Regions from separate parts of the Stappia sp. TSB10GB4 genome, predicted to be linked through region 2. Evidence: predicted binding sites of a transcription regulator. Region 2 holds the regulator's gene; the other holds the start of a gene.
What was found. The regulator LexA, encoded in region 2, represses DNA repair genes until DNA is damaged. The targets are predictions, from matches to a motif close to TGTTCNNNNTGTGTTCNG.
Positions count from the first base shown of each region.

Region 1: recA (recombinase RecA) is a predicted target of LexA. The motif match lies at 3,525-3,542, and genes of this name have one in related genera.

Region 1 covers NZ_FYAV01000054.1:15,557-24,264, forward strand. The annotation lists gene TSB10GB4_RS13675 (hypothetical protein) at 1-59, shown strand, start outside; gene TSB10GB4_RS13680 (hypothetical protein) at 414-908, shown strand; gene TSB10GB4_RS13685 (inositol monophosphatase family protein) at 1,173-1,955, shown strand; partial or broken gene TSB10GB4_RS24050 (zincin-like metallopeptidase domain-containing protein) at 2,116-2,214, shown strand; partial or broken gene TSB10GB4_RS24055 (IS256 family transposase) at 3,002-3,116, opposite strand; gene recA (recombinase RecA) at 3,661-4,740, shown strand; gene TSB10GB4_RS13700 (hypothetical protein) at 5,445-5,726, opposite strand; gene alaS (alanine--tRNA ligase) at 5,977-8,655, shown strand.
Region 2 covers NZ_FYAV01000037.1:20,655-29,362, reverse strand. The annotation lists gene TSB10GB4_RS07120 (peptidylprolyl isomerase) at 1-1,521, shown strand, start outside; gene trpD (anthranilate phosphoribosyltransferase) at 1,580-2,608, shown strand; gene trpC (indole-3-glycerol phosphate synthase TrpC) at 2,601-3,410, shown strand; gene moaC (cyclic pyranopterin monophosphate synthase MoaC) at 3,414-3,947, shown strand; gene glp (gephyrin-like molybdotransferase Glp) at 3,981-5,195, shown strand; gene lexA (transcriptional repressor LexA) at 5,636-6,352, shown strand; gene TSB10GB4_RS07090 (ComEC/Rec2 family competence protein) at 6,507-8,708, opposite strand, start outside.

The sequences.
Region 1 (8,708 bases), on a different contig from region 2:
GCTTCGGCAGCGGCGGCTCTTTCGGCGGCGGTGGCTTCAAGACCGGAGACACGTTCTGACCGGCGACACGTTTTGACTGGCGGAAGGTTCGCCGGACCTGACGGGCGCCTGTCCCGGCCATAGCGCTCCTCCCGGCGGATTGTTGTCCGACGAGACGCCGTTTCCGGCACACTTGTAGCCTGCGACCTGGGGCCGGAGCCGGAAGTTGCATTTTTGCCTGCATCGGCGTCGCAGTTGCGGTCAGGCCCATTCGCCGGGGTGCCGGCCCCCGCAGTCTTTGTTAACCTTGCTGGCGCAAGCTTGCGCTTGCGCGAAAGTTCCGCCGGTCCCCCTCCCGGGGCCGCCCGGATGTCCCGCCCGCCGTCCAGCCTGTCTGGGGGCGGGCCGTTCCAGTCTGCTTGGGGAATGCCGTAATGCTGTTCCGCCTGACCCTTGTCCTTCTTGCCGCCACGGCCCTTGCCTCCTGCCAGAGCCAGCGCCGTGTCCCGGTGACCCCGGTGGAGCCGCAACAGGCGGTGCTGACGGTGCCGGCGGGGGCCCAGTCGATCAGCGTCCGGGCCAATCCGGAGACGATCCGCCAGACCATCGTCGCCAATGCGACGGAGCGCGGCACGCCGATCGCCCAGAACCAGCCCAACATGGTGGTGCTGGAGCGTACGGTGACGGAGCCGAATCCGGCGCTCGACAGCGAATTCGGCCCGTCGGACAACGGCCCGCGCAGGTTCCGCATCCGCGTGCGCTTCCAGGGCACGGACTGCGACACGCTGGTGGTGCAGGACGTCGCGGTGATCAACAATGCCGGCACCGCGCTGGAGCAGGTCTTCACTCTCACCCAGCCGCAATACAACCCGCGCGACAGTCTTGTCGGCCTGAAGTCCAAGGCGGAAGCCGGCGGCCGCTGTATCTGACGCCGTTTCATCTGACCGGGGCGCCGGGGATCCGCCCGGCGACCTGTCGCCAGCGGCGGCTCCGCAGGCCTGTCTGCGGCACTGCCTGCGGAGCAGGGCGCCCACCGGCGGCCCGCACCAGGCTCTCGGGCCGACGCGCAGGAGCAACGCCGAAGAGCCGCATGCGGGAGAACTCCCTGTTGTTGGAGCCCCAATGTTCACGCCTACCCGTCATTCAGCCGTTACCGGGCGAAGGCTAAAGGAGCCATTTTCCGAGAGGTAGCGATGCACGAACTCGATCACATCCTTGCGGCGGCCCTGAACCTCGCCGAGTCTGCGGCGGGTCTCTCCGCTCAGGCGTGGCACAGCGACCTGGCGGTGACCTACAAATCCGATGGCTCATCGCTGACAGAAGCCGACCTGTCCATCGAGACGATGTGGCGGGAGCGGATACGGCAGCAGTTTCCGTCTCACGGCATTCTTGGCGAAGAATACGGTTTTGAAACCGGGAGAAGCGCTTTCACATGGGTTCTCGATCCGATTGATGGCACACGCCAGTTTGGAACCGGACTCTTGAACTTCGCGTCGCTGATCAGCGTATGCCGTGACGAATCTCCGGTTCTGGGGATCATAGACATGCCTGTGCCAGGCGCGCGCTATGTCGCCGCAGAGGGGAAAGGCACGGTCTTCAGTGGTCGGCTCGTTCGAAGCAGCGGGAGGCGCGAACTTGATGAAGCTGTCATCAGTCTGGCAAATCCCGACAGTTTCAGAGGCGACAGCGCCTCGGGGTACCGACAGTTGTTGTCGACCGGAAGGTTGAGGGTGTTCGATGGCGGGGCACCCGCCTACGGCGGACTTTCACGTGGCCTGATAGATATCTGCCTTAATGGAGATGATCTGGATGCGTACGACATCTGCGCTTTGTGCCCGGTTGTACAGGAAGCAGGCGGCGTGATCTCTGACTGGAAGGGGCGGCCCCTGACGTTGACGTCCAGTGGTGCCATCGTCGCATGCGCATCGCCAGAGCTTCACTCAGTTGTCTTGGACCAGCTACTGCTACCGGTGTGAACGGCAAGTTCCACAGGCTTCGTCGCTTTCCATGAACTGGATTTTGCCGAACCGCCACATGGCCGAACCCCGGCAAGCCCGCCACCGAACTCGGCCATGCGGCATAATCCGGCTTACGGCATAATGCGTCTTATGCCGATATCGGCATAACGGTGACTCGACCCGGCATCCATCGCGCCTCGACCGGGATCTTGGTCGCAAGAAGCGGGGCGATGAAGGCTACGCAATGGAGGGGTTGGTCGCCGAACTCGGCGCCGCCGATGCGCAGCGCGCGGCGGATTCTCTCGGGGGCATGCAAAAAGCGCCAGCGGCGACACGCCGCCTCTCTCCCGCGTCCTCCCGGACGGCGCGCCAGCGCCGCGCCGGGATCGGGGAGCCCCCGCGCCAACGGTCTCACACCTGAGTGTTGCCACACACGCCCTCGGCTCCCCGGTCCGGATCTCGCGTTGCTCGTCCGGGAAGACGCCAGGAGAGGTTGGCCATAAGCAAGGGCAGAAACGATGCGCGGGCCGGTGCCTCACACACAGGCTGTCGTTCCGGTTCCGGCGAAGCCGGAGACCGGGAACCCGTAACCACAGGTCGTGCGGATCGAGCCGTTGGGCTGGCCGCAGAAGACCGGAGGCCTCCGCTGCTGCAAGACCGTCCGCCCCGGGATCGACGAGCCGAGGGCGTTCGCGGCAGCGGTGCGCCGGCCGCAGGCCAAGCTCCTCTCTTCCCCTCAAGGGGGAGGTGTCGGCGCCGCCGGCAGAGGGGGGAAAGCGCCAGCGGCGACATGCCGCCTCTCTCCCGCGTCCTCCCGGACGGCGCGCCAGCGTCGCGCCGGGATCGGGGAGCCCCCGCGCCAACGGTCTCACACCTGAGTGTTGCCACACACGCCCTCGGCTCGCCGGTCCCGGATCTCGCGTTGCTCGTCCGGAAGACGCCAGGAGAGGCCGGCCGTAAGCAAGGGCGGAAACGATGCGCGGGCCGGTGCCTCACACACAGGCTGTCGTGGTTGTGGGCGTCAAGTTCTGCGAATTGGGGCGGCCGTGAAGCTGATCATGCGGCCTACGGAGTTCGAGCTTCTTGTTCTCTCTGAGGTCGTCCATGTTGAGGTATCGGTTGGCCTCCATCCAGTTTTCGTTGGTCTCGACGGCGCGCGCGCACAAGGCGCAGATATGACGGCCGAGAAAGCGGCCGACGTGCCCGGCCGCTGCTGCGCCACTTCGGGCAAGGCAAAGTGCGTCTGGGGGCAAGGCAAAGTGCGTCCGAGGGCAAGCCGCCGCCTATCCGGGCTCGGTTCAGCCTCTTCCGCTGTTCTCACCAACCGTTCCTGTCCGTGCTGCGTGGTCTCTGTGCTGCGTTGTCTCCGTCTCGCGCCGGGTCCTGGGTGCTCACTCGATACCTGCTCCCGTCTCCGATCTGCTGCCCGGCCGCAGTCCGCCCGCATCCCTGCGCGCCCTTGTGCGAAGATCCGGTCGGACACGGGCCGCTGCCGTCAGCGCCGGCTGCGACAAGCGACCCGGCGCTGACGGAAGACCAAACCGATTCTCCCGCCGCGGTGGCGCGCGGGGACACTCGACATCCTATCGGAACACAAAAGGAACACTATCCTATAAATCGAGTTCTATCAATAGCTTGATCTCTCTTGTGCAATGAGAACAAAACTGGTACAAAAGCGCAGTTTGAATCGCCGGGCGCGGCGTGAAATAAGGATGGTAGCCTCATGGCACAGAATTCACTCCGCTTGGTCGAAGGCATTCAGATGGACAAGAACAAGGCGCTCGACGCCGCCCTTTCGCAGATCGAACGCGCCTTCGGCAAGGGCTCCATCATGAAGATGGGCCAGGGCCAGGTGGTCGAGGTGCAGACCGTGTCGACCGGCTCGCTCGGCCTCGACATCGCGCTCGGCATCGGCGGCCTGCCGCGCGGCCGCATCGTCGAGATCTACGGGCCGGAATCCTCCGGCAAGACGACGCTGGCCCTGCACACGGTTGCCGAGGCCCAGAAGAAGGGCGGCATCTGCGCCTTCATCGATGCGGAGCATGCGCTGGATCCGATCTATGCGCGCAAGCTCGGCGTCAACATCGACGAGCTGCTGATTTCCCAGCCGGACGCGGGCGAGCAGGCGCTGGAGATCGCCGACACGCTGGTACGCTCGGGCGCCATCGACGTGCTGGTGGTCGACTCGGTCGCGGCCTTGACACCGAAGGCCGAACTCGACGGCGAGATGGGCGACAGCCTGCCGGGCATGCAGGCGCGGCTGATGAGCCAGGCGCTGCGCAAGCTGACCGCCTCGATCTCGCGCTCCAAGTGCATGGTCATCTTCATCAACCAGATCCGCATGAAGATCGGCGTGATGTTCGGCTCGCCCGAGACGACGACCGGCGGCAATGCGCTGAAATTCTACGCCTCCGTGCGCCTCGACATTCGCCGGATCGGATCGATCAAGGACCGCGACGAGGTGGTCGGCAACCAGACCCGCGTCAAGGTGGTGAAGAACAAGCTCGCCCCGCCGTTCCGCCAGGTCGAGTTCGACATCATCTATGGCGAGGGCGTCTCGAAGATGGGCGAACTCATCGATCTCGGCGTCAAGGGCGGCATCGTCGAGAAGTCCGGCGCCTGGTTCTCCTATAACAGCCAGCGGCTCGGCCAGGGCCGCGAGAACGCCAAGCAGTTCCTGCGCGACAACCCGGCGCTGGCCGACGAGATCGAATTGGCGATCCGGCAGAATGCCGGGCTGATCGCCGAACGCATCACGGATCCCTTCTCCGAAACCGACGACGACGGCGCCGCCGACGATTGATATGATGCCGCCCGGCTCTTGTGCCGGGCGGCTCGCCTGACATGTGCCGGACAGGCATCCTAGAGCCCTTTCGGCCAATTCGAAGTCAATTCTGCTTCTCGATTGGAGCGGCGATCCGGCGTCGAAACGGTCGCCGCGCGATACCTTCGCATCGGGCAAGACCGGTTCGGCGTCGGGTGCCCGCCAATGTCGGGCGCCCACCAATGTCGGGTGCCCGCCAATCGGAAGCCCTGCGGGACGGGCGATTTTGCGCCAATTCCGGCGCAAAGCCCCTTGTCCGTCTCCAGATACGGCCTGCGTGCCTTTGCTTGACCTTGTCACAAAATCGCTCCGTCAGAATGGCTCCGAATTGGCCGAAAGGGCTTTAGCCGCATCAAGTGGGTGCGGGAACCGGAGCGCAACATCGGCGCGGAGAAAAACGCCCTCCAGCCGTGTCTCGTCGCGGTCGCTGTCCTTGGCCGGCGAAGGGCGGCATGACGGGGGGGTGCATGACGGGTGGGTGCATGACGGGGGGATTGAACTCCGGCCATCTTGAGCGTCAGCGCCGTGGCATCACCGCCGTGAAGGCGCCTCGCCCGGGCCGCCAGTCTCAGGTGATTGCCCTTGAGTGGCAGCCGCCGGCCTCCGTCCCCTTTGACTTCGCCCTTGGTCCTTGCCCCGGGCGCCTTGTCCTCGCGTCGTGGACATGCGGGGCGTGTCCTTCGTCAGCCGGACGCCTGCGCCTCCTCGATGTCCTTGACGACCTGCTCGATCAGGGGGCGCGACTGATCCGTCACGGCTGGCCAGGTGCGCACGCAGGTGACGAGTTCGCGCTTCTCCGCAGCCGTGATCTCGTGCGCGGTCAGGGTTGCGATGTAGACATGCGGCGGAGGATTCTTGCGGAAGCTCGAGATATAGGTCCGTGTCCCGGACCAAAAGCGGTTCTTGCATTCCCATCCCATGGCACATCTCCCGTTTCCGGTGCGGGTCTTCTGCGTGACAGCCATGCCGCGACTGTTCCACATCGGGCACACGGTTTCCATGCAGGAGAGTACGCAGGTCGGCGCCTGTACCGTACCGGGTGGGGCGGGTGCCTGATCAGGGAAGGCAAGCCGGGGCGCGGTGCGGGCGATACTGGACTTGTCGCCGGGGCAAAGCTAAAAGCGGCTCGAGATCTTGGACATGGCAGGACTTGGCGGGAACGCTGCGCGAGACGTCGCGGCAGGGTCGTCAGTCCAGGGAGCATTGGACGGCTTTATGAGCGGCGTAAACGAAATCCGGACTACCTTTCTCGACTATTTCGGGCGCAACGGTCACGAGATCGTCGCATCGGGTCCGCTCGTGCCGCGCAACGATCCGACGCTGATGTTCACCAATGCCGGCATGGTGCCGTTCAAGAACGTCTTCACCGGCCTGGAGAAGCGCGACTATCAGCGCGCGACGACCGCGCAGAAATGCGTGCGCGCCGGCGGCAAGCACAACGACCTCGACAATGTCGGCTACACCGCGCGCCATCATACGTTCTTCGAAATGCTCGGGAACTTCTCCTTCGGCGACTATTTCAAGGACCGGGCGATCGAACTCGCCTGGACCCTGATCACCAAGGAATTCGCTCTGCCGAAGGAGCGGCTGCTGGTCACCGTCTATGCCGAGGACGACGAGGCCTTCTCGCTGTGGAAGAAGATCGCCGGCCTGTCCGAGGACAAGATCATCCGCATCCCGACCTCGGACAATTTCTGGGCGATGGGCGATACCGGTCCCTGCGGCCCGTGCTCGGAGATCTTCTACGATCACGGCGATCACATCTGGGGCGGCCCTCCGGGGTCGCCGGACGAGGACGGCGACCGCTTCATCGAGATCTGGAATCTCGTCTTCATGCAGTACGAGCAACTGCCGGGCGAGCGCATCACCCTGCCGCGGCCGTCGATCGACACCGGCATGGGGCTCGAGCGCATCGCCGCCGTGCTGCAGGGCGTGCATGACAATTACGACATCGACCTGTTCCGGGCGCTGATCTCCGCCTCGGAAAACGCGGTCGGCGCCGAGGCGGAAGGGGCGCAGCGCGCCAGCCACCGGGTGATCGCCGATCACCTGCGTGCTTCGAGCTTCCTGATCGCCGACGGCGTGCTGCCGTCCAACGAGGGCCGCGGCTATGTGCTGCGCCGGATCATGCGCCGTGCCATGCGCCACGCCCATCTGCTGGGCGCCGAGGAGCCGCTGATGTGGCGCCTGGTGCCGACCCTGGTGCGCGAGATGGGCCGGGCCTATCCGGAGCTCGCCCGCGCCGAGGCCTTGATCACCGAGACCTTGAAGCTGGAGGAGCGCCGCTTCCGCAAGACGCTGGCGCGCGGCCTCACGCTCCTGGACGAGGCGAGCGCCGGTCTCGGCGAGGGCGCCGAGTTCGACGGCGAGACGGCGTTCAAGCTCTACGACACCTACGGCTTCCCGCTCGACCTGACGCAGGATGCCCTGCGCGCGCGCGGCGTCAGCGTCGATCTTGCCGCCTTCAACACCGCGATGGAGCGCCAGCGCGCCGAGGCGCGCGCCGCCTGGGCCGGCTCCGGCGAGGCGGCCACCGACACCGTGTGGTTCACGCTGAAGGAGCGCTGCGGCGCCACCGACTTCCTCGGCTACGATGCCGAGACCGCCGAGGGCGTCGTCGCCGCGATGGTGCGCGAGGGCGGCGAGGCGATGGAGCTGAAGCAGGGCGAGACCGGCTTCGTCGTGCTCAACCAGACGCCGTTCTACGGCGAGTCCGGCGGCCAGGTCGGCGACACGGGCCGCATGCGCGGCGAGGGCGGCGTCGAGCTCGAGGTCACCGACACCCAGAAGAAGGCCGACGGCCTCTTCGTCCACGAGGTGCGGGTTCTCTCCGGCAAGGTGACCGTCGGCCTGCCGCTGGAACTGCTGGTCGACGGGGCGCGGCGCGGCTCGATCCGCGCCAATCACTCGGCCACCCACTTGGTGCACGAGGCGCTGCGCGAGGTGCTCGGCACCCATGTCGCGCAGAAGGGCTCGCTGGTCAGCCCGGAGCGGCTGCGCTTCGACTTCTCCCATCCCAAGCCGATGTCGGTGGAGGAACTGGCCGAGGTCGAGGAGATCGCCAACCAGATCGTGCTGCAGAATGCGCCGGTCGAGACCCGGCTGATGGGCGTCGACGAGGCGATCGAGGAGGGCGCGATGGCGCTCTTCGGCGAGAAATATGGCGACGAGGTGCGCGTCGTCTCGATGGGCCGGGCGCTGCGCGGCGACAAGGCGGGCAAGACCTATTCGCTGGAACTGTGCGGCGGCACCCATGTGTCGCGCACCGGCGATATCGGCCTCGTCACGCTGGTGAACGAGGGCGCGGTTGCCGCCGGCGTGCGCCGCATCGAGGCGTTGACCGGGGCGGCCGCCCGCCGGCATCTCGCCGGGCAGGATGCGCGGGTGCGCGAGATCGCCTCGGTGCTGAAGTCGGGCCAGGCGGAGGTGACCGAGCGCGTCGCGGCACTGGTGGAGGACAAGCGCCGGCTGGAGCGCGAGCTTGCCGACACGCGCAAGAAGCTCGCCATGGGCGGCGGCGCGGGCGAGGGCGACAAGGGCCTGCGCGAGATCGGCGGCGTCAAGCTGATGGCGCGCATCGTCGAGGGGCTGAACCCGAAGGATCTCAAGGGCCTGGCCGACGAGGCCAAGGGCCAGATCGGCTCAGGCATCGTCGTGCTGGTCAATGCCTCGGACGACAACAAGGCGGCGATCGTCGTCGGCGTCACGGGCGACCTGACCGGCCGGTTCAACGCGGTCGAGCTGGTGAAGCTCGGCTCGGAGGTGCTGGGCGGGCGCGGTGGCGGCGGCCGGCCGGACATGGCCCAGGCCGGCGGTACCGACGCCTCGCAGGCGGAAGCGGCGGTTGCCGCGATCGCGGCGGCGCTGGAAACGGCCGCGCCGGCCGAGGCCTGATCCCATGGCGACCGGTCGCGACCCTCTTTGCGAAGGGGCTGGCGACCCGGTGG
Region 2 (8,708 bases):
TTCCAGGCGCCGGGCGGCGGCTTCGACCGCGCCCTGCTCGCCCGCGTGCTGCAGGCGAACGGCCTGACCGAGGACGCCTTCGTCGCCGAGCGCCGCCTGCTGGAGCAGCGCCGCCAGATCGCCGATGCGATCAGCGGCGGCCTTGCGACGCCTGCGGCCATGCTCGAGGCGTTCAACCAGCACGCCAACGAGGAGCGCAGCATCGACTATCTGGAGTTCGGCGCGGGTCAGGCCGGCGAGATCGCCGCCCCGACCGACAGCGAGCTCTCCGCCTATTTCGAGGACAACCGCGCCCGGTTCCGCGCCCCCGAATATCGCAAGGTCGCGCTTCTGGCGCTGACGCCGGAGCGCATCGCCCGCCCGGACGCGGTTGGCGAGGACGAGCTGCGCCGCGAATACCAGGCCTCCGGCGGCCGCTTCGGCGAGCCGGAGCGCCGCCGCATCCTGCAGATTCCGTTGCCCGACGCGGCCGCGGTCGAGGCGGCGCGCACCGCCCTTTCGGAAGGCCGGACTTTCGAGGACATTCTCGCCGAGCGCGGCCTGACGGAAGCGCAGGTGGAACTCGGCAACATGGCGCGCGGCGACCTGCTGGACCCGGCGATCGCGGAAGCCGCCTTCTCGCTGGCGCAAGGCGAGACCTCCGAGGTCGTCGAGGGACGGTTCACCTCGGTCCTGCTCAAGATCGCCGAGGTCACCGAGGCGCACCAGTCGCCGCTGGAGGAGGTCGCCCCGCAACTGCGCCGCGAGATCGCCCTGCGCCTTGCCGAGCGCGAGGTGCTCGACCTGCATGACGAGATCGAGGACGCCCGCGCCGGCGGCGCGACGCTGCAGGAGATCGCGGAGCGATTCTCCCTGTCGCTCGACACGCCGGCCGCCTTCGACAGCACCGGCAAGGACGAGGCCGGCAAGGCGGTGCCGCTGCCGGACGTTAACGACCTCGTCTCCGAAGTGTTTGAGAGCGATGTCGGCATCGAGGCCGACATGCTGCAGCTCGGCCGCAACGGCTTCCTGTGGTTCGAGGTGCGCGAGGTCATTCCGGCCCGCGACCGCGCGCTTGAGGAAGTTCGCCAGCAGGTCGCGGACGCCTGGACGGCCCAGCAGCGCCGCGAGCGTCTCGACGCGCTCGCCGCCGAGATCCTCGAAGAGGTCAAGGGAGGCAAGTCCTTGGCCGACATTGCCGAAGCGCGCGGCCTGACGGTCGCCTCCGCCTCCGGCATCAAGCGCAACGGCAACGATCTGCCGCTGCCCGCCCAGGCGGTCACCGGCGTGTTCGCCGGTCCCGTCGGCACGACGGGCACGGCGGCCGGCGACGGCGACCGGCGCGTCGTCTATCGCGTTACCGGAGCGACCGCCCCCGCCTTCTTCCGCGAGGCGAGTGAGATCGCGGCCCTGGACCAGCACCTCGCCGACGCGCTGCAGAACTCGATCGTCGGCCAGTATATCGGCGAGCGCGAGGCAAGGCTCGGCGTCCGCATCAACCAGACCAACATCAACCGGGTGATCGGCCAGGGCGGCAGCTAAGGTCTCCCCAACCCGTTTGGCCGGCCCCTTTCGCCGGATCGCTTGCAAGGACGACGCCGTGAGCAACCTCAAGACCCTGATCGCCAAGGCCGCCGACGGACACAGCCTGTCGCGCAAAGAGGCGGAGGCGGCCTTCGACATCATCATGTCGGGCGCCGCGACCCCCTCGCAGATCGGCGGCTTCCTGATGGCCTTGCGGGTGCGCGGCGAGACCGTCGACGAGATCGCCGGCGCCGTCGCGACGATGCGCGCCAAGATGACCCCGGTCGTCGCCCCCGCCGATGCGGTGGACGTGGTCGGCACCGGGGGCGACGCCTCGGGCAGCTACAACATCTCCACCTGCTCGGCCTTCGTGGTCGCCGGCTGCGGCGTCCCCGTCGCCAAGCACGGCAACCGCTCGCTGTCGTCGAAATCGGGCGCCGCCGACGTGCTCGCCGCGCTCGGCGTCAACATCGACATCACCCCCGGGCGGATCTCCCGCTGCATCCGCGAGGCGGGCCTTGGCTTCATGTTCGCGCCGAACCACCATTCGGCGATGAAGCATGTCGGCCCGGCCCGCGCGGAACTGGGCACCCGCACGATCTTCAACCTGCTCGGCCCGCTGTCCAACCCGGCCGGCGTCAAGCGGCAGATGGTCGGCGTCTTCGCCCGGCAATGGGTCGAGCCGATCGCCCATGTGCTCGCCGCCCTCGGCTCGCAAGCGGCCTGGGTGGTGCACGGCTCCGACGGTCTCGACGAGATCACCACCACCGGCCCGACCAGCGTCGCCGCGCTGGAAAACGGCGAGATCCGCCTGTTCGAGATCTCGCCGCGGGATGTCGGCCTGGCGTTCCACGATCCCGCCGAACTGAAAGGCGGCGAGGCGCCGGAAAACGCCGTGGCCCTGCGGGCGGTGCTGGAGGGCGAAAAATCCGCCTATCGCGACACCGTGCTGATGAATGCCGGCGCGACGCTGGTGGTTGCCGGGCGCGCCGCCTCCCTTGCCGAAGGCGTCGCGATGGCCGCGAGCTCCATCGACAGCGGCAGCGCGCGGGCGCGCCTTGCCCGGCTCGTCGACGTGTCGAACGAGGCCGGCGCCGATGACTGACATCCTGGAAAAGATCGGCGCCTACAAGCGCGAGGAGATCACTGCCGCCAAGACCGCCGTGCCGCAGGCGGAGATCGAGCGGCGCGCTGCCGAGGCCGATGCCCCGCGCGGCTTTCTCAAGGCCCTGCGCGCCCGCAAGGCGGCCGGCGCGTTCGGCCTGATCGCCGAGATCAAGAAGGCAAGCCCGTCCAAGGGCCTGATCCGCGCCGATTTCGACCCGCCGGCGCTCGCCCGCGCCTATCAGGCCGGCGGGGCGGCGTGCCTTTCCGTGCTGACCGACACCCCGTCCTTCCAGGGCGCGCCGGAGTTCCTGGTCGCGGCCCGCGCCGCCACGGCGCTGCCGGCCCTGCGCAAGGATTTCCTCTACGATACCTATCAGGTGTTCGAGGCCCGCGCCTGGGGCGCCGACTGCATCCTGATCATCATGGCCGCCGTCGACGACGCGCTCGCCGCCGACCTTGAGGCCACCGCCCTCGGCCTCGGCATGGATGTGCTCATCGAGGTGCATGACGCGGCCGAGCTGGAGCGCGCGCTGCGCCTTACCTCACCGATGATCGGTATCAACAACCGCAACCTGAAGACCTTCGAGACGCGGCTGGAGACCAGCGAGGCACTGGCCGGGATGATCCCGGACGACCGTCTCGTCGTCGGCGAATCGGGCCTCTTCACCCCGCAGGACCTTGCGCGGATGGAGCGCTGCGGCATCACCACCTTCCTGATCGGCGAAAGCCTGATGCGCCAGGACGATGTCGCCGGCGCGACCCGCGCGCTGCTGGCGCGGCCCGGCCTTGCGGCGGAGTAGGCCATGGCCGACAACCCTTCTGGCGACCCTTCCGGAGACGCTTCCCCGCGCTTGACCCATCTGGACGAGAGCGGCGCGGCCAACATGGTCGACGTCTCGGCCAAGGACGTGACCTCCCGCGAGGCGCGGGCCGAGGGCCATGTGCGCATGAAGCCGGAGACGCTGGCGCTGATCCTCTCCGGCTCGGCGAAGAAGGGCGACGTCATCGCCACCGCCCGCATCGCCGGCATCATGGCCGCCAAGCGCACCCACGAACTGGTGCCGCTCTGCCATCCCTTGCTGCTGTCCAAGGTCGCCGTCGACATCGTGCCGGACGAGGCGCTTCCGGGCCTGCGCGTCACCGCGATGGCCCGCGTTTCGGGCCAGACCGGCGTCGAGATGGAGGCGCTGACCGCCTGTTCGCTCGCGTGTCTGACGATCTACGACATGGCCAAGGCCGTCGACCGGGGCATGACCATCGGCGGCATCCGCGTTGTCGCCAAGTCCGGCGGCAAGTCCGGCGACTGGACGGCAGCGAGCGAGACGCAACCAGGCTGATATGAGGCCCGGCTAGAATGGGGCATGGCTGACATGGCGCTGATCTCGGTCGACGAGGCCCTGTCGCGGTTACTCGCCGACGTCAAACCGCTCGGAGCAGAGACCGTGCCGCTTGCGCGGGCCAACGGCCGCGTGCTCACCGCCGACCTTGCCGCGACCCGCACCCAGCCGCCCTTTCCCGCCTCCGCCATGGACGGCTACGCGGTGCGCGCGGCCGACATCGCCGCCGTTCCGGCGACGCTCAGGCTGATCGGCGAGGCCCCGGCGGGGCGCGCCTTTGCGGGTGCCATCGGGCCGGGCGAGACGGTGCGCATCTTCACCGGCGCGCCGCTTCCCGAAGGCAGCGACACGGTGCTGATCCAGGAGAACACGAATCGCGCCGGCGACACCGTCACGGCGCTGGAAAGCGCGCCGCTCGGCCGTTTCGTGCGCCCCGCCGGGCTCGATTTCACCAAGGGCGAGGTGCTGCTCGCCGCCGGAACGCGGCTCGACTATCGGCGCCTGGCGCTGGCCGCGGCGATGAACCATCCCGCTCTGGAGCTGCGCCGCCGGCCGAAGGTCGCGATCCTCGCCACCGGCGACGAACTGGTCGAGCCGGGCGAGCAGCCGGGGCCGGACCAGATCATCGCCTCCAACCATGCCGGCATTGCCGCGCTCGTCGAGGATTGCGGCGGCGAGCCGCTGCAGCTCGGCATCGCCGCCGACCGGCGCGAGCACATCGCCGGCAAGATCGCCGAGGCGCGCGCGGCCCGGGCCGACATTCTCGTCACCCTCGGCGGGGCCTCCGTCGGCGACCACGACCTGGTGCAGGAGGTCCTCGCCGCCGCCGGCATGGACCTCGGCTTCTGGCGCATCGCCATGCGGCCGGGCAAGCCGCTGATGGCCGGCCGGATCGAGGACATGCGCGTGCTCGGCCTGCCCGGCAATCCCGTCTCCAGCCTCGTCTGCGGCGTTCTCTTCCTGCGGCCGCTGATCGAGGCCCTGCTCGGCCGCCCGCCGCGCCGGCGCGACGCCGAGCTGCTGCCGCTGGCCGCCGATATCGGCGGCAACGACCAGCGCGAGGACTATCTGAGGGCCTGCATCCTGCGCGCGGACGACGGCGCGGAGCGCGTCGCCCCGTTCGAACGGCAGGATTCCTCGATGCTGGCAACGCTCGCCCGCGCCGATGCGCTGGTGGTGCGCCCGCCCCACGCCGCCCCCGCGCCCGCCGGCACGCCGGTGCCGGTTCTGCGCCTGCCGCAGGGCTGACGCGGCCGACACGGCGCCCGAACCTGGCCCGAGCCGATCTCGTAAACCATTGAAAAGAGTAGGGTTTCCTGCGCGCCTGCGCCGCATCGAGGGTGAGGTTCGCGCCGGTCGTCTCTCGCCGGACGCAGGACATCTCGACCTGGCGCGGCCTTGGCGGGCGGAATCGCTTGTGGAACAAGGCGGGAACGGTTAGACTGCGTTCATGATTTGTACATGGGCTTGAGTCGCGATGGGCGGCTCCCTTGGTGGTGCTCCATGCCCTTGCACGGCCACCAATAAGGGGTGCGCCCGACGATGGCGGCGGAAACGCTCGCTCCGACGGCATGATCCGAAGGCGCGAGCCGACGGCGCTCGACCACACGACGCAGGACGTCATGGGTTTTGGAACTTGGCGGCGCTTGCGCCGAGACGTCTGAACCGGAACGGGGGGACCCACGCGCATGTTGACGCGCAAGCAGCACGAATTGCTCCTGTTCATCCATGAGCGGCTGAAGGAGACCGGCGTTCCGCCCTCCTTCGACGAGATGAAGGACGCGCTCGACCTGCGCTCCAAGTCGGGCATCCACCGGCTGATCACGGCGCTGGAGGAGCGCGGCTTCATCCGCCGCCTGCCGAACCGCGCCAGGGCGCTGGAGATCATCAAGCTGCCCGAATCCGTCTCCCCCGGCCTTGCCTCGGCGCGCGGCCAGGGCTTCTCACCCTCCGTCATCGAGGGCTCGCGCGGCAAGCTGCCGCCGGTCGAGGCCGCCCCCGCGCCGCCGATGCCGGCCAATGACAGCGTCGAGATCCCGGTGATGGGCCGCATCGCCGCCGGCGTGCCGATCGAGGCGATCCAGACGCACAGCCACACCATCGCCATGCCGGCCGACCTGCTCGGCACTGGCGATCACTATGCGCTGGAAGTGCGCGGCGATTCGATGATCGAGGCCGGCATTCTCGACGGCGACACGGTGGTGATCCGCCGCTCCGACAGCGCCGACAGCGGCGACATCGTCGTCGCCCTGATCGACGACGAGGAGGCGACCTTGAAGCGCCTGCGCAAGAAGGGCGCCTCCGTGGCGCTGGAGGCGGCCAATCCGGCCTATGAGACCCGCATTTTCGGGCCCGGACGGGTGCGCATCCAGGGCAAGCTGGTGTCGCTGTTCCGCCGCTACTGAGGGCGGACCCAGGGTGGGCGGGCCACGGCTGAACGGGCCGAGGCTGGGGCCCACGTTGAGAGAGCCCTTCGGCGCCGGGTCGGCGTGCGCGTTGCGGAGGCGGATCATCGCCCGTTGGGCGTGAGTCCGGCGGCAGTTGGGCGGCAGTTGGGCGTCATTTCGGCGTCCAGGGCCGGCGTTGGCCGTAGCTCGGACGCAGCGTGATCTCGAGGTCAGCGGCGACGTCGACGGGAGACCCCCGGTGGTCCGGAGAAGCCGGGATCGAGACGGGAATCGAGGTCGGGACGGAAACTGGGGCTGGGACTTGGACTGGAACTGAAACTGAAACTGGGACCGCCGCTGACGCGAGGCCGGCCCCGGTTGCGGCGCCGGTCGCTCTGGCGGTTGCCGCACGGGCTGGAGCGACACTGCCGGAGGCCGCGGATCCCGCTGCCGCGCCAGTCGAGGTCACTTTCGAGGTCGATCTCGGTGTCGTTGTCGATATCGTTGCCGACGCGCGGGACGGTGGATGCATGCTGAAAGGCGGTGACCGCAGGCTGAAGTAAAGCGCGACGGCGCCCTCCCGGGCAAGCCGTGCCCCGTCGATCACCACCCGCGCCCGGCACCCGGGCGGGGCGTTGAGCGCCGAGACGATGATATCGACCTTGCGGCAGTCCTCCTCGAAGGCGGCGCTGTCCCGCACCAGCGATACCAGCAGCGCCGGCGGACCCTGCGCGGCGGGACTGGGCCTTCCGCCCGCCTCCGTTGGCCCGTCTGCGGGTGCAGGCCGTGCGCCGGGCACCTGTGCGGCGGGCGACGGCTCCGGTTGCCCCTGTGCGTGCGGGCCCTGCAAGGGTGGAGCCTGTCCTGGCCGATCCCGTTTGGGCAGACCCTGCGCGCGCGGGGTCTGTATGGGCGGAGCATGGGCGGGCGGGCCCTGTATGGGCCATCCCTGTATCGGCGGAGCAAGGGCGGCGGGCGGGCCCAGTCCCGGCGGACCATGCGCCCGCAGCAGGCAGGCCATGTCGTCGCAGCGCATGTCCGCGCGCGCGATCCGCCGCTCGCGGTGATGGCGCGCGCCGACCCCTTCCGCCCGCAGCCAGACCTCCGGCAGGAAGCCGCTCGTCCGTCCCGACACCCGCAGCACTCCAGCGGCATCGCGCAGGGCAAGCGTCCCGCCATTCGCCGAGACCAGCATGTCCGGCTGCCGGTGCACCGTATAGAACAGCACGGAAGCGGCGAGCGGGACCAGCGCGGCGCGGCGATAGCCGCGCGGCGCAAGGCAGGCAGTGAGCCCGGCCGCCACCACCGCCAGCGTGCCGGCGAGCGAGGGCGCTCCGATCACCCCGTCCTCCGGCGTCAGCTCCTTCACCCATTGTGCCATGGCGACGACCTGGTCGACGCCGGCCCCCATCGCCAGCAGTGGCAGGAGCTCCAGCCCGAAGGGCAGAAGCAGCAGCGACAGCGCCGCGAAGGGCATCACCACCAGCGTCACCACCGGCATCGCCAGCAGGTTGCCGAGCGGTCCCAGCGGCGCGATCCGGTGGAAGTGATAGGCGCCGATCGCCCCGGTCGCCACACCGGCGATCAGCGAGGTCAGCAGCAGGCCCCAGATCCACCCCATCGCGCCCGCCGTCGCCCGCGGCAGCAGGCCCCGGCGCGGCACCTCGTGCTGCTCGCGCGCCAGCCGCCGCCGGGTCAGCTCCTCATAGGCCGCGACCAGCGCGATGACGGCAGCAAAGGACATCTGGAAGCCGGGATCGAGCAGCGCCTCGGGCATGACCGCGAGGATCACGAAGACGGCGATCGCCACGTTCCTGAGGGTCAAGGCCCGCCGGGCGAAGATCCGCCCCGCCAGGACCAGCGCGATCATCAGAAACGCCCGCTGCGTCGCGATCGAGCCGCCGGAAATCGTCAGATAGAAGGCCGCCGCCAGCAGCGCGGCCAGTGCCGCGACGGCCTCGATCCGGGCGCCGTGGACAAGGCGGGGCGACAGCGCCAGCGCGGCGCGCACGACAAAGAAGACGGAACCGGCGAACAGCGCCATGTGCAGGCCGGAAATCGCCAGGATATGGGCGAGGCCGGCGGTCCTCAGCGCCTCCGTCACCGGCTCGGGGATCAGCGAGCGGTCGCCCGTGATCAGCGCGATGGCGAGCGCCGCCGCCGGCGTCTCGCCGAGCGCGGCGAGGATGCGCGCGGCAATCGCCTGGCGCAGGCCGGCGACCTCGGCCTTCGCCCGCAAGGCGAGCGGCGCCGGTCCCAGATCGATGCGGCGCGGCGCGCCGAAGGCAAAGCCGCTGGCGCCGATCCCGTCGAAAAACGCCCGGAAGGCGAAATCATAGCCGCCGGGCATCACCGCCGGCGCCGGCGGCGCCAG